DNA from 2 places in the Thermus antranikianii DSM 12462 genome. Region 1 is predicted to be linked to the other one. Evidence: riboswitches for the same ligand, from Rfam matches in the RefSeq annotation. Region 1 holds a riboswitch; the other holds the start of a gene.
The links. A riboswitch is a leader RNA that binds a small molecule or an ion and turns the genes downstream of it on or off. The one in region 1 is predicted to bind cobalamin.
Positions count from the first base shown of each region.

Region 2: another riboswitch for cobalamin. It lies ahead of G584_RS0100320 (acyl-CoA thioesterase); the one in region 1 lies ahead of G584_RS0101460 (ABC transporter substrate-binding protein).

Region 1 covers NZ_AUIW01000001.1:286,515-292,445, reverse strand. The annotation lists gene G584_RS0101465 (ROK family transcriptional regulator) at 1-1,145, opposite strand, end outside; cobalamin riboswitch at 1,277-1,435, shown strand; gene G584_RS0101460 (ABC transporter substrate-binding protein) at 1,569-2,423, shown strand; gene G584_RS0101455 (FecCD family ABC transporter permease) at 2,427-3,455, shown strand; gene G584_RS0101450 (ABC transporter ATP-binding protein) at 3,442-4,194, shown strand; gene G584_RS0101445 (hypothetical protein) at 4,175-4,486, shown strand; gene G584_RS0101440 (SDR family oxidoreductase) at 4,611-5,348, shown strand; gene G584_RS0101435 (serine hydrolase domain-containing protein) at 5,381-5,931, shown strand, end outside.
Region 2 covers NZ_AUIW01000001.1:57,116-63,046, forward strand. The annotation lists gene G584_RS0100305 (ABC transporter substrate-binding protein) at 1-809, opposite strand, end outside; gene G584_RS0100310 (LacI family DNA-binding transcriptional regulator) at 878-1,852, opposite strand; gene G584_RS0100315 (glycoside hydrolase family 130 protein) at 1,929-2,975, shown strand; cobalamin riboswitch at 3,076-3,227, shown strand; gene G584_RS0100320 (acyl-CoA thioesterase) at 3,438-3,803, shown strand; gene metE (5-methyltetrahydropteroyltriglutamate--homocysteine S-methyltransferase) at 3,800-5,931, shown strand, end outside.

The DNA of each region.
Region 1 (5,931 bases):
CCTCCATTGCGACGTGGGCTTTCCGCCCACAGGCCGCCCAGCTCGAAAAACCTCACCAAAAAGAGGCTGGCCCCACCCACCGCCGGGGCCAGGTGACCATAAAGGGAAGGTTGCACGGGCAAGGAACGATGGGCTTCCAGGAAGGCATGGGCCGCCAAGGACTGGCGCAAGGATTGCTCCAGGTAGGGGAAGAACTCGGCCGCCTTGCCCCCTATGACCACCCGGGCCGGGTCGTAGGCCACAGCCAGGTTGGCCAGGAAGCGGCCCAAGGCCTCGCCCAAGTGGTGGATGGCCTCGAGGGCCAAAGCCTCCCCCTGCTTGGCCTGCTGGAGCAGGGCCTCGAGGTCCCCCGCCTTTCCGCCCAGGGACCGGTAGTGCTCCAAGAGGGCACCGAGGCCCAGTTCGGTTTCCAAGCATCCCACCCGGCCGCAGGCGCAGGGCTTGTGCCCCTGGCCGAGCCAGTGGCCCAGCTCCCCAGCGGCCCCACCCGCTCCCCGCAGGATCCGGCTATCCGATACCACCCCGATTCCCAAGCCCGTGCTGAGCACTAGATAGGCGAGGTTGGCCTCTCCGTGAAAGAAGACCTCGGACAGGGCTGAGGCCTTGGCATCGTTTTCCAAGGCCGTGGGCAGGGGAAAGTGGGAGAGCAGGGGCCGCAGGTCCAGGTTTTTCCAGCCCAGGTTGGGGGCCAGGAGGAGCCGGTCCTCCACTACCACCCCAGGCAGGGTGAACCCTAGGCCCAAGGGTCCCGGTACATGGGGAAGAACCTCCTGCAGAAGCCGTTCCAGACGTTCCCTGGGACCAGCTTCCCGGGGGTGGCTCCATTCCTTGGCCCATAGGACCTCCCCCCGCCAGTCCAGGGCCAGAAGGACGGTTCCCTCCACCCCCAGTTCCGCGCCTAGGGCAAAGCGTGCGCCAGGGCGCAGGTGCAAGAGGGTGCCGGGCCGGCCCACGGGGGGAGAGGTAAAGGCCCCTTCCTCCAGAAGGCCCTCTTGTAAAAGCTCATCCACCAGGCGGCTTACCGCGCTTTTAGCCAAACCGGTAAGCCGGGAAAGGTCCGCGCGGGTAAGGGGGCCCTGCCTCAGGTGGGCCAGGATGGCCCGGCGGTTGAGCCTGCGGATTTCCTGCGTGTCCCCTTTGCGCATCCCAGCTCCTTTCCCTTTGCCCTTTAGTTCGTTCTCGGGACTAAGTAAATCACCCGTCCCCGGATGTGTCAAGCCCTTGCCTTTTTGCCCCGTTAGGCTTAGCCTGGCCTTAAGGCCCGCTAGGGCCTCAAAGCCAGGTCCGTTGCCCTGGTGCCTGGGCGCGTAGTCCAGGCTTAAAGTGGGGAAGTCCGGTGCAAGTCCGGCGCTGTCCCGCAACGGTAACCGGCCCAGCCTCAGGCTCTTCTTCGCAGGCCGGAAGCCCGAATACCTGCCAGGGCCGCCCGCCAAACCCCTTAGGCGGGCACCTCACGCGGATGGGGGAGCGATGGGGGTTTGCAAAGCCATTTGCGCCCCTGCCGCTTTCCGGCAGGGGTTTTCCCTACCTCCCCCGGGCCTGGCCCTAGCGGCCTTAGGGAGGTAGGCATGAAGAGAGTTTGGGCGGTTCTTTCGGTCCTTTTGGCCTTGGCCTTCGCTTTTCCCTTAACCCTTACCGACGACCTAGGGCGCACGGTCACGGTCAAGGCACCCCCAAAGCGCATCGTTACTATGCTCCCATCGGTGACGGAAACGGTGTGCGCCCTCGGGGCCTGCGATCGCATCGTGGCCACCGACGACTACTCCGACTGGCCCGAGAGGGTGAAGGCCCTGCCCAAGGCGGGGGGGCTTTACAATCCCAACCCCGAGTTCATCGTCTCCCTGAAGCCGGATCTGGTTTTGGTTTCCAAGTACGGGCGTTTGTACGAAACCCTGGAGCGGGCAGGCCTAACGGTGTATGCGGTGCGCACCGAGACCTACGAGGACATCTTCCGCACCACCCGCACCCTGGGGAGGCTTCTTGGCCTCGAGGGCCAGGCGGAGCGCGTGGTGGCCCAGATCCAGCGGGAGGTATACCAGGAGGAATCCCGGGCGGCCAAGGCCAAGACCCGGCCCCGGGTTTACTACGAGATTGACCCCACCCCCTACACCGTGGGGCCCGAGAGCTTCATCGGGGTCCTGATCCAAAAGGCCCGGGGGGTGAACATCATCCCCAAGGAGCTGGGCCTTTTCCCCAAGATCGCCCCCGAGTTCGTGGTGGAGAAGAACCCCGAGGTGATCGTGGCCACCTACCCGGGTGCCCTGGAAACCATCCGGGCCAGGCCTGGCTGGAGCCGGGTGAAGGCGGTGCAGACAGGGCGCATCTGCGTGTTTACCGGGGGCCAGGATAGCCTCCTTTCCCGCCCAGGCCCCCGGGTGGCCCAGGGGCTTAGGCTTCTGGTGGATTGCTTCCACGGGCGTTAGGCCATGACCCGGGCCCTCCCCCTGGCCCTTAGGCGGAGCCTGGTCTTTTTCTGGCTCCTCCTCCTGCTCCTCCTGGCCTTGGTGCTGGGGGTAGCCATGGGGGCGGTGAGCCTGCCGCCGGGCGAGGTGCTCCAAGCCCTTTTGGGCCTAAAGGAGAATCCCATCGTCACGGAGATGCGGCTCCCCAGGGTCCTGGGGGGGATGCTGGTGGGGGCGGCCTTGGGGGTGGCGGGGGCCAGCTTCCAGGGGCTTTTCCGCAATCCCCTGGCCGACCCCTACCTCATGGGCTCGGCGGCGGGGGCGGCCTTCGCCGTGACCCTTCTGGCCAGCTTGCTGGGGGGCCTGGCCCCCGCCTTTGCCCAGCACGCCATCTTCCAAAGCCTTCCCCTTTCCGCCACCCTCTTCGGGTTCCTTGGGGCCCTCTCCGCCACCTTCCTCACCCTGGTTCTGGCAGGGGGCGCGGCCCGGACGGGGGAGCTGGTCCTGGCGGGGGTGGTGGTGGGGAGCGTTCTGACCGGGGCCACCACCTACCTGATGATGCAGGACGCCGACCGGGTGCGGGCGGTCTTCGCCTACACCCTGGGCAACCTGGCCTTCATGGGCTGGCCTTCGGTGAAGGCCATGGTCCTTTTTTTCCTTCTGGCCCTTCCCCCGCTGTTGCTTCTGGGCCGGGTGTTGAACGCCCTCCAGCTGGGGGAGGAGGTGGCCCGGAGTATGGGGCTACCCCTCGAGGGCCTGAAACTCCTCCTCCTCCTTGCCGCAAGCCTGTTGGTGGCTGCTGCCGTGGCCCAGGCGGGGATCATCGGTTTCGTGGGCCTGATAACTCCCCATCTCCTCCGGCGCCTCTTGGATGAGGACTATCGCCTGCTTCTGCCTGCTTCTGCCTTAGGCGGGGCGGCCCTCCTAACGCTGGCGGACCTCCTGGCCCGCACCCTTACCCGGCCGGCGGAGCTTCCCGTGGGGGTGGTGACCACTCTTCTTGGGGGGCCATTCTTCCTGTACCTGATGTGGAGGCGGCGTGGAAGGGCTTGAGGCCAAGGGGATCGTGGGGCCCTATGCCCTTTTAGGGGTGGACCTGGCCGTAAGGCCAGGGGAGTGGGTGGCCCTTTTGGGCCCCAATGGATCGGGGAAGAGCACCCTTCTAAAGGTTATGGCGGGGCTCCTCCGGCCCAGGGCGGGAGGGGTCTTTCTGGAGGGAAAGCCCCTTCGGGCCTATGGAAGCTATGCCCGGGGCCGGCTCCTCGCCTACTTGCCCCAGGGAGGCCCCTACCCGGAGGGGCTCTTGGTGGAGGAGGTGGTGCGCTTAGGAAGGCTTCCCCACCTGGGCCTTTGGGGGCGGGAGGGGCGGGAGGATGTGGAAGCGGTGGAGTGGGCTTTGGAGGTTACTGGGGCTTCCCGTTTCCGGGGCCGGTACCTGGGTAGCCTTTCCGGCGGGGAGCGCCAGCGGGTTCTTCTGGCCCGGGCCCTGGCGGCGAGGCCCCGCTACCTCCTTCTGGACGAACCCACCACCTTCCTGGACCTGGAATACCAGGGTGGGCTTCTGGCCCTCTTCCAAAACCTGGTTGCCAAGGGGATGGGGATTCTTTCCGTCCTTCACGACCCCAACCAGGCGGCTTTGGCTGGGCGGGTGGCGGTGTTGAAAGGGGGACGGCTTTTGGCGGAGGGAAAGCCGGAGGTGGTGCTCACGGAAACCCTTCTGCAAAACCTCTACGGCCCAGGGGTGCGGGTGGCCCACCTCATGGGGAGGCCCCATGTCTACCTGGACGGATAGGGCTAGGCTCTACATCCGGGGCCGGGCTTTCCTCTTGGACCTTGGGGAGGAGGTGGCCTTTTACACGGAGTCCGGGCCCAAGAGGGCCCGTTACCTCCTGGTGGGTAAGCTTTCCCTGCCCGAGCGCTTACGGCTTGGCCTGCCCCGGGAAGGGGTTCTTCACTACCCTTTGGCGGTGGATCCCCTGGCCTTTGAGTGGGAGGGGGAGACCCTGATCCTTCCGGGGCTCAGGGTGTATCTGGGAGGGCCTCCGGCCTTTGTGGAAACCCCCTACTACGCCTGGCGGCTGTAGGCAGGAGCCCCGTATGGGGCGTGGGAGGGTCGCGGTGGGAGCTAGCTGGCCCTTGACGGGAAGGCCCGCCACGGGGTAGGGTGAACTTACCGACCGTTCGGTCGCCAAACACGGGAGGTGGTGGATGCGGCTAAAGGACAAGGTGGTGCTGATCACGGGGGCGGCCCACGGGATTGGGCGGGCTACCTTGGAGCTGTTTGCCCGGGAGGGGGCCAGGCTGGTGGCCTGCGATCTGGAGGAGGAGCCCCTAAGGGAGGCGGCGGCGGCCACGGGGGCCTTGGCCCTTCCCATGGACGTGGCCGATCCGCTTTCCGTGGAGAGGGGTTTCCGGGAGGCCCTTCAGGCCATGGGCCGCCTGGACGGGGTGGTGCACTATGCCGGCATCACCCGGGACAACTTCCACTGGAAGATGCCCCTGGAGGACTGGGAGGCGGTGTTGAGGGTGAACCTTACGGGGAGCTTTCTGGTGGCCAGGGCGGCTTCTGAGGCCATGCGGGAGCGGAACCCTGGTTCCATTGTGCTCACCAGTTCCCGGGTGTACCTGGGTAACCTGGGGCAGGCCAACTATGCGGCTTCCAAGGCGGGGGTGGTGGGGCTTACCCGCACCCTGGCCCTGGAGCTGGGGCGGTACGGGATCCGGGTGAACGCCCTGGCCCCGGGGTTTATCGAGACCCGGATGACGGCCAAGGTGCCGGAGAAGGTGCGGGAGAAGGCCATCGCCGCCACGCCCTTGGGCCGCGTCGGCCAGCCCATAGAGGTGGCCTACGCTGCTCTTTTCCTGGTTTCGGATGAGTCCAGCTTCATCACCGGCCAGGTCCTCTTCGTGGACGGGGGTAGGACGGTGGGGGCTGCTCCTGCCTGAGGGTAGGGAGGCTAGGTTCCCAGGGGGGAACCATGGATTTTTCCCGGCTGGAGGATTTTTTGAAGAGGCAGGTGGCTGAGGGCCTTCTTCCCGGGTACGTGGCCCTGGTGGCCCGGGGGGGAGAGGTGGTCTACCAGGGAGTGGGGGGGTATTTGGATCCGGAAACGGCTCTTCCCATGCGGGAAGACGCTCTTTTCCGCATCTACTCCATGACCAAGCCCTGGGTTTCCGCCCTAGCCCTTACCTTCGTGGAGGAGGGCAGCCTTTCCCTCCTGGACCCTGTGGAAAAGTACCTGCCGGGGTTCGCCGGGGTGAAGGTGGGGCGGGAAGTGGGGGAAGAGGTGGCCCTCGAGCCCCTGAGGCGGCCCCTCACCGTCTACGACCTCCTGCGGCACACGGCGGGCTTTACCTATGGGGTCTTCTTCCGCTCCCCGGTGAAGCGGCTCTACCTGGAGGCGGGGGTGGACCGGTTTGACCTTTCCCGGGAGGAGTTTCTTGGGCGCCTGGCCGCTTTGCCCCTGCGCTTTCAGCCGGGAGAGGCCTTTGAGTACGGGTTTTCCACCGATGTGCTTGGGCATCTTTT
Region 2 (5,931 bases), 230 kb from region 1:
GTGCCGTACCTCAGGTTGGGGGCCTTGTCCCTTAGGAATCCTGCGATCCAAGCTCCCTCGAGGGCTGTGGCAGCCTTCTCGCTACCGAAGCACCCTCCGGTCCAGCCTTCACCCAGGTCCTGGGCAAACTTTGCAGCACCTCGCCGGATGAGGCCGGTGTACCACTCGAAGGCCCGCCGGAAGTGCTGGTCCAGGACCGAGTGCCCCTTCTCGTCAAAGGGCTTCCAACCGGTGGCAAAGGCAAAGGCTCCAAAGCGAGCAAAGTCTGCCACCAAGCATATCCCCGCCACATCCTTCAACCGAGACTGCACCTGACGGATCTTGGCTTCAAAGGTCTCCCAGGTATCCTGCTGATTCGGGTAGAGGACCTTGGCCTCATCGAAAAGGTCCTTGTTGAAGACCAAGGCCAAGGTGTTGAAGTCCTTGGGGATTCCGTAGAGCTTCCCCCGGTACGTGAAGGCCTGGACCAAGTTGGGGAGGAACTCGCCCACTTCCTGTTTGCTAAAGTGGGCGTCCAGGGGCTCTACCCTTCCCGTGGCAAAAAGGCTCTCCGCCCAGAAGATGTCCACATAGAAGAGGTCGGGGGCTGTGCCAGCGGAGAGGGCATTGAAAAGCCACTGCGTGTAGTCGCCTTCGATGGGTTGGTAGATAACGCGTATCCCTTCCCGGTCCAGCTTAGGCTGAACCACTTCTTTGAGAAGGCCGTTGACAATTGCGATGTCCGTACCGCCCCAGCCAGAAATACGTACCTGGGTCTGGGCCAAGGCCAGCCCGAGCATGGCCACAAAGACAACCAAAATTCTTAGCATACCCTTCCTCCTTTACCAGTCTGCCTAAAGCCTATAGCCTGAAGCCGATCGGGTGAGAGATCCTTTCCCTATTCCACCTCCCTTCGCGCCGTAGAACCCCTGGGAACCAGATGAACAGGCACCCGCTTCCCATACGGGCTCTTTCCCTGCAGGGCTTCCCGGAGAAGCCTTACCGCCTCGCGGGCAATGGTGGGAATGTCCTGATGGATGGTGGTGAGCCTTTCCCCTACCTCGGGAAGGTCGTCGTATCCCACCAGGCTCACGTCAGCAGGAACATGAAGGCCCAAATCCTCCAAAGCAGCCCAGGCCCCCAGGGCCATCTCGTCGGAGGCGGCAAAAAGAGCCGAGAAGCGCAAGCCCCCTTCCCATGCCCGCCTCACCGCCCGGTAGGCATGAAGGGCATCAAAGTTGCCGTCCAGAATCAGCTTCGGGCGTAACCTTAGCCCCGCTTCCAGAAGGGCCCTCTTGTACCCAAGAAGCCGCTCCCTTCCCGCCTGGTGATGCAAGTGCCCCGTGAGGTGAGCAATGTCCCGGTGACCCAGTTCCAACAGGTGGCGGGTAGCCTTGTAGCCCCCGTCCTCATCGTCCGGGGCTACCCAGAAGGTTCCCGGATAACTGCCGATGAGCACAAAGGGTACGTTGTCCTTTCGTAGGGTCTCGATACGGGGGTCGTGGTCATGCGCGCCCAGTAAGAGGTACGCCCTGGCCTTCTCTAAAGGCAGGCCGCGGGCATCCGTGGCGACCTCCATTACCCGCAAACCCAGGCGCCAGACCTCCTCGGAGAGGGCTTCCAGCAGAAGGGTGAAGTAGGGTGTGTAGCGCCGCACTCCTGGGGCCAGAAGAAGGCCAACGGCCGTGGATTGCCCTACCAGTTCCCTGGCAGCGGCATTGGGAACAAAACCCTGGGTACGAACCACCTCTAACACCCGGGCCCGGGTTTCCGGGCTAACCCCAGGCCGGCCATTGAGGACTCGGCTCACGGTACCTACGGAAACGTTTGCAAACCTAGCGATTTCCCTTATAGTCAGCCTCTTCTTGGTCATTATCGTAAACGTTTCCCCCAGCTTAACCCACCCCCTACCCCCCGTCAAGCCAACGTTGGCCCGCTAGGATAGGGGCATGGGAATATCCGACTTGGAAGAAACCCTGAGGGCCAAGGCGGAAACGTTTTTGGCCCAAAGGCCAGGCTCCCGAGCTGAGCACACGGAGGACGTGTTTGCCCGGCGCTTTTACCTTTCCCCGGAGCGGGTAGAGGTGGTGAACCACTTGAGGCGAAAGCCCTTGGCGGTATTTAACCCCGGGGCGGTGTACAGGGACGGAGTGGTGCACCTTTTTGTCCGCCTGATCTTCGATTACTACGGCTACGCCTCCAGCGTGGGGTACGTGGCCCTTCCCCTGGAAGACCTGCTCGCCGGTCAGTTGCCTGACCCTTTGTCGGTGGAGATCGTCCTTTACCCAACCGAAGTCTGGGAGGCCTCGAGGGGATGCGAGGATCCCCGGGCCCACACCTGGGGTGCAGGCTTCCTCCTCTTCTATACCGGCGTGGGCAAGTTGGGTGAAGCCCGCCTCACCGACCACAAGGATGTCTTTTTCCCAGCCTTGGCCCTGGCCGAGTTCGATCCGGACCTAAAGCTCCGGCGCAAGGGATTGGTGCGAATAGGCCCGGCAGGAAAGAGCCTCCTTTTGCCGGCTAAGGGGGCCACGTTACTCCAGGGGAATGCCGTTCTTCTAAGGCCCAGCCTTCCCGGAGTTCCAGACCTCGGTTGGCGAGGGCGGTTGGATTGGAACAACCTCTCCATCGACCAGCTGGAACCCATCCTGGCCCCAGAGTCCTTTGAGTTCAAGGTGGGGTGGTCCACCAACGCCTATCCCGTGGGGGATGGTACCTATCTAGTGGCCTACCACGGCATCCTCCGCTGGGACTTGTCCTATCGCCACGGTTTCGCATTGCTTTCCGGCGACGGTGAACTTCTTGCTCTGTCCTCCTACCTTTTGGCCCCTCAGGGTCTTGTGGAAACGTACGGGGACCGGCCATTTACCTTGTACGGTAACGGCCTCTTCCTGCACGGGGACGAATTGGTTTTCGTGGGTGGGGTAGGGGACTACGCCGTGGGTGTTTTCACCGCCCCTTGGCGAGAGGTGCTTCGGCGGCTCAAGCCCCTGTAATGGATCACACCACAAAGGTCTCCGAGGGAGCAGCCGGAAAAACCAACGTAGGGTATTGACGGTTTACCCCAACAAGTTGTAGCCTCCTGGGTAGGACACCCAAAACTTAGGGTGTCCCGGCCGCGATGCCAGGCCGACAGGCCTGGACGCCAGCAGGCGGTGGGGGAAGTCCGGTGAAAGTCCGGCGCTGTCCCGCAACGGTAACCGGCTCTGTCCGGAAGCCCGAGTACCCGCTTCGCGGTCCTACCCCGTAGCCCTCGAGGCAAGGGTGAAGGTGGTGATGCCTGTGGGACCTTAGATTCCTAACCCCCCAGAACCCGGTGGCCCAAGATCCTTGGGCCAGACAACCTTAGGCAAGATCTTGCCCAGCAGGGGGTTATTCCCTTGGGCAGGTAGAAGGGATGGCCTAGCTTTTACGGGCCCGAAGGCGGCCCTCGGAGGTCCGTGGTGAAGGAAACGCGCATGGTCTACCCAGTTTTCCCTGGGGAAACCAACCATTACGGGACCCTTTTTGGCGGCACCGCCATGGCCTGGATGGACCAGGCAGCCTTCGTGGCTGCAACCCGCCACGCCAGGCGCAAGGTGGTGACGGTGCACTCGGATGCGGTGGACTTCAAGCGCCCCGTACCCCTGGGCTCCATTGTGGAGCTGGTGGCCCGGGTGGTGGGGGTGGGCCGCACCTCCATGCGGGTCGAGGTGGAGATGTGGGTGGAACCCATTGAGCCAGGTAAGGAAGCCTATTTGGCGGCTAAGGGCGGATTCGTGCTGGTAGCGGTGGATGGGGAGGGGCGCCCTGTTCCCGTGCCACCTCTGGAGGGGAAGGAATGATCCGTACGCTGGCTTACGGTCTTCCACGGCTCGGTCCTAACCGGGAATACAAAAGGCTTCTGGAGGGCTTCTGGTCAGGTTCCATATCGCGGGAGGATTTTCTCGAGGGCCTGGAGGCTCTCGAGGCCCTAAGGCTCGCCACCTACCGGGAACAGGTGGACCTTTACCCGGCGGGCGAGCTGAGCCTTTATGACCCCATGCTGGACTTGGCGGTGGCCTTGGGCCTTTACCCCCTGGATCCCGGGGACCTGGAGGGCTACTACGCCCTGGCCCGGGGCAAGGAAGCCCTGCCCCTCCGAAAGTGGTTCGGCACCAACTACCACTACTTGGTTCCACGCTTGCCAGAGAGGCCCCGGTATACCCCCCAGCCGGGCTGGGGCCTACCCTATCCCGTAGGCCGGAACCAGGCTTTGAAGGAGGGGCTCCCGACCCTGCTCGGACCCTACACCCTTCTGCGCATGGCGCAAAACCCCCCGGATCGCCTGGGAGCACACCTGGAAGCCCTAACGGAAGCTTACGTGGAGCTGGTCCAGCCGGTCAGGGGAAGAACCGTGCTCCTCCAAGAACCCGCCTTGGGGTTGGATGGGGCAGAGGAGGACCTCCCCCACCTTCTGGCCTTCTACGGTACCTTAGCGCAGGAGGTTTCCTTGGTCCTCCTGCCCTACTACCTACCCCCCGCCCCAAGGGTGGTTGAGGCCCTGGCCACCCTTCCCCTTCGCGGTTTAGGGGTAATCCTGGCCCCAGGGGTGTCCTTACCCCAAGTACCCAAGGGCACAGCCCTGGTGGTGGAGGTGGTGGAGGGTCTTGGGGTGTGGCGCACCAACCTCCTTGCCCTTGGGGAGGTTCTATCGCCTCTGGCAGAGACCGGGCAGGAGGTGTGGGTGGCTCCCAAAGCACCCTTGTACCACCTGCCGTGGGAAGTAGCGGAACCTTTGCCCGGAGCCTTGGCAGGCCGGTTGGCCTTTGCCCGAGAGCGACTTAAGGAGCTTGCCCTGTTGAAGGCCATCCTCCTAACGCGGACCACCTCCCAGGAATCACCGCCCTCGCCTGAGGAGGAAACTGCCTTCGCACAAGCCCGGGCCTGGTACACCCCACCCCCGCCTTGGGACTTCCGCCCCTCCCCAGTGCCGGCCTCGAGGCCACCCAGGGAAGAGCGCTCCAAAGCCCAGCAGAACCTGGCCCTTCCCCTTTTCCCCACCACCACCATAGGAAGCTTCCCCCAGACCAAGGAGCTTCGCGACTTCCGGAAAAGATTGCGCTCCAGGGCTCTTGACCAGACGGCCTACTGGCTGCACATCCAGGAAGCCATCCGGGCGAACATCCGCCTCCAAGAGGAACTGGGCCTGGACGTTTTGGTCCACGGAGAGCCCGAGCGCAGCGATATGGTGGAGTTTTTCGCGGAGCGTTTAGAAGGCTTCTATCCCACCCAGAAGGGTTTCGTCCTCTCCTACGGGAGCCGCGTCTGGCGCCCACCCATCCTCTTCGCCCCGCCCCGCCGGAGGGAGCCTTTGGTCCTTAGGGAAACCCTGTTCGCCCAAAGCCTCACCCCTAAACCGGTAAAGGCCATCCTTACGGGACCCATCACCCTGGCTGCCTGGAGCTACCTACCCCAGGGGGTGGAGTTCAGAGAAGCGGTAATCGCCCTGGCGGAGGCCCTGCGGGAGGAGGTAAAGGAAGTGGCTTCCCACGGAATCCGGGTGGTGCAGGTGGACGAGCCGGCGCTTCTGGAGAAGCTCCCTTTGAAGGCAAAGGAGCGCCCTGGGTATTTAGCCCTGGTGGGGGAGGCCTTCCTGCGGGTAGTGGGGGAGCTTCCGCCGGAGGTCCAGGTGCACCTCCACCTCTGCTACTCCGATTACGCCGCCTTGCGCCCCTTCCTGGAGGTCATGGACCCGGATGTGGTGAGCCTTGAGGGAGCAAGGCAAGACCCCAGCTTTCTCCAAACCCTCACAGGGCTTTCCCTAGGCCTGGGCCCCGGAGCCTTTGACGTCCACTCCCCCCTGGAGGTTCCGGCGGAGGAAATCCTTACTCGCCTTCAAGCCTACCTCCGGTACCTGCCTGCGGAAAGGCTATGGGTGAACCCGGACTGTGGTCTTAAGACCCGGAAGCCCGAGGAGGCCCTGGCCAACCT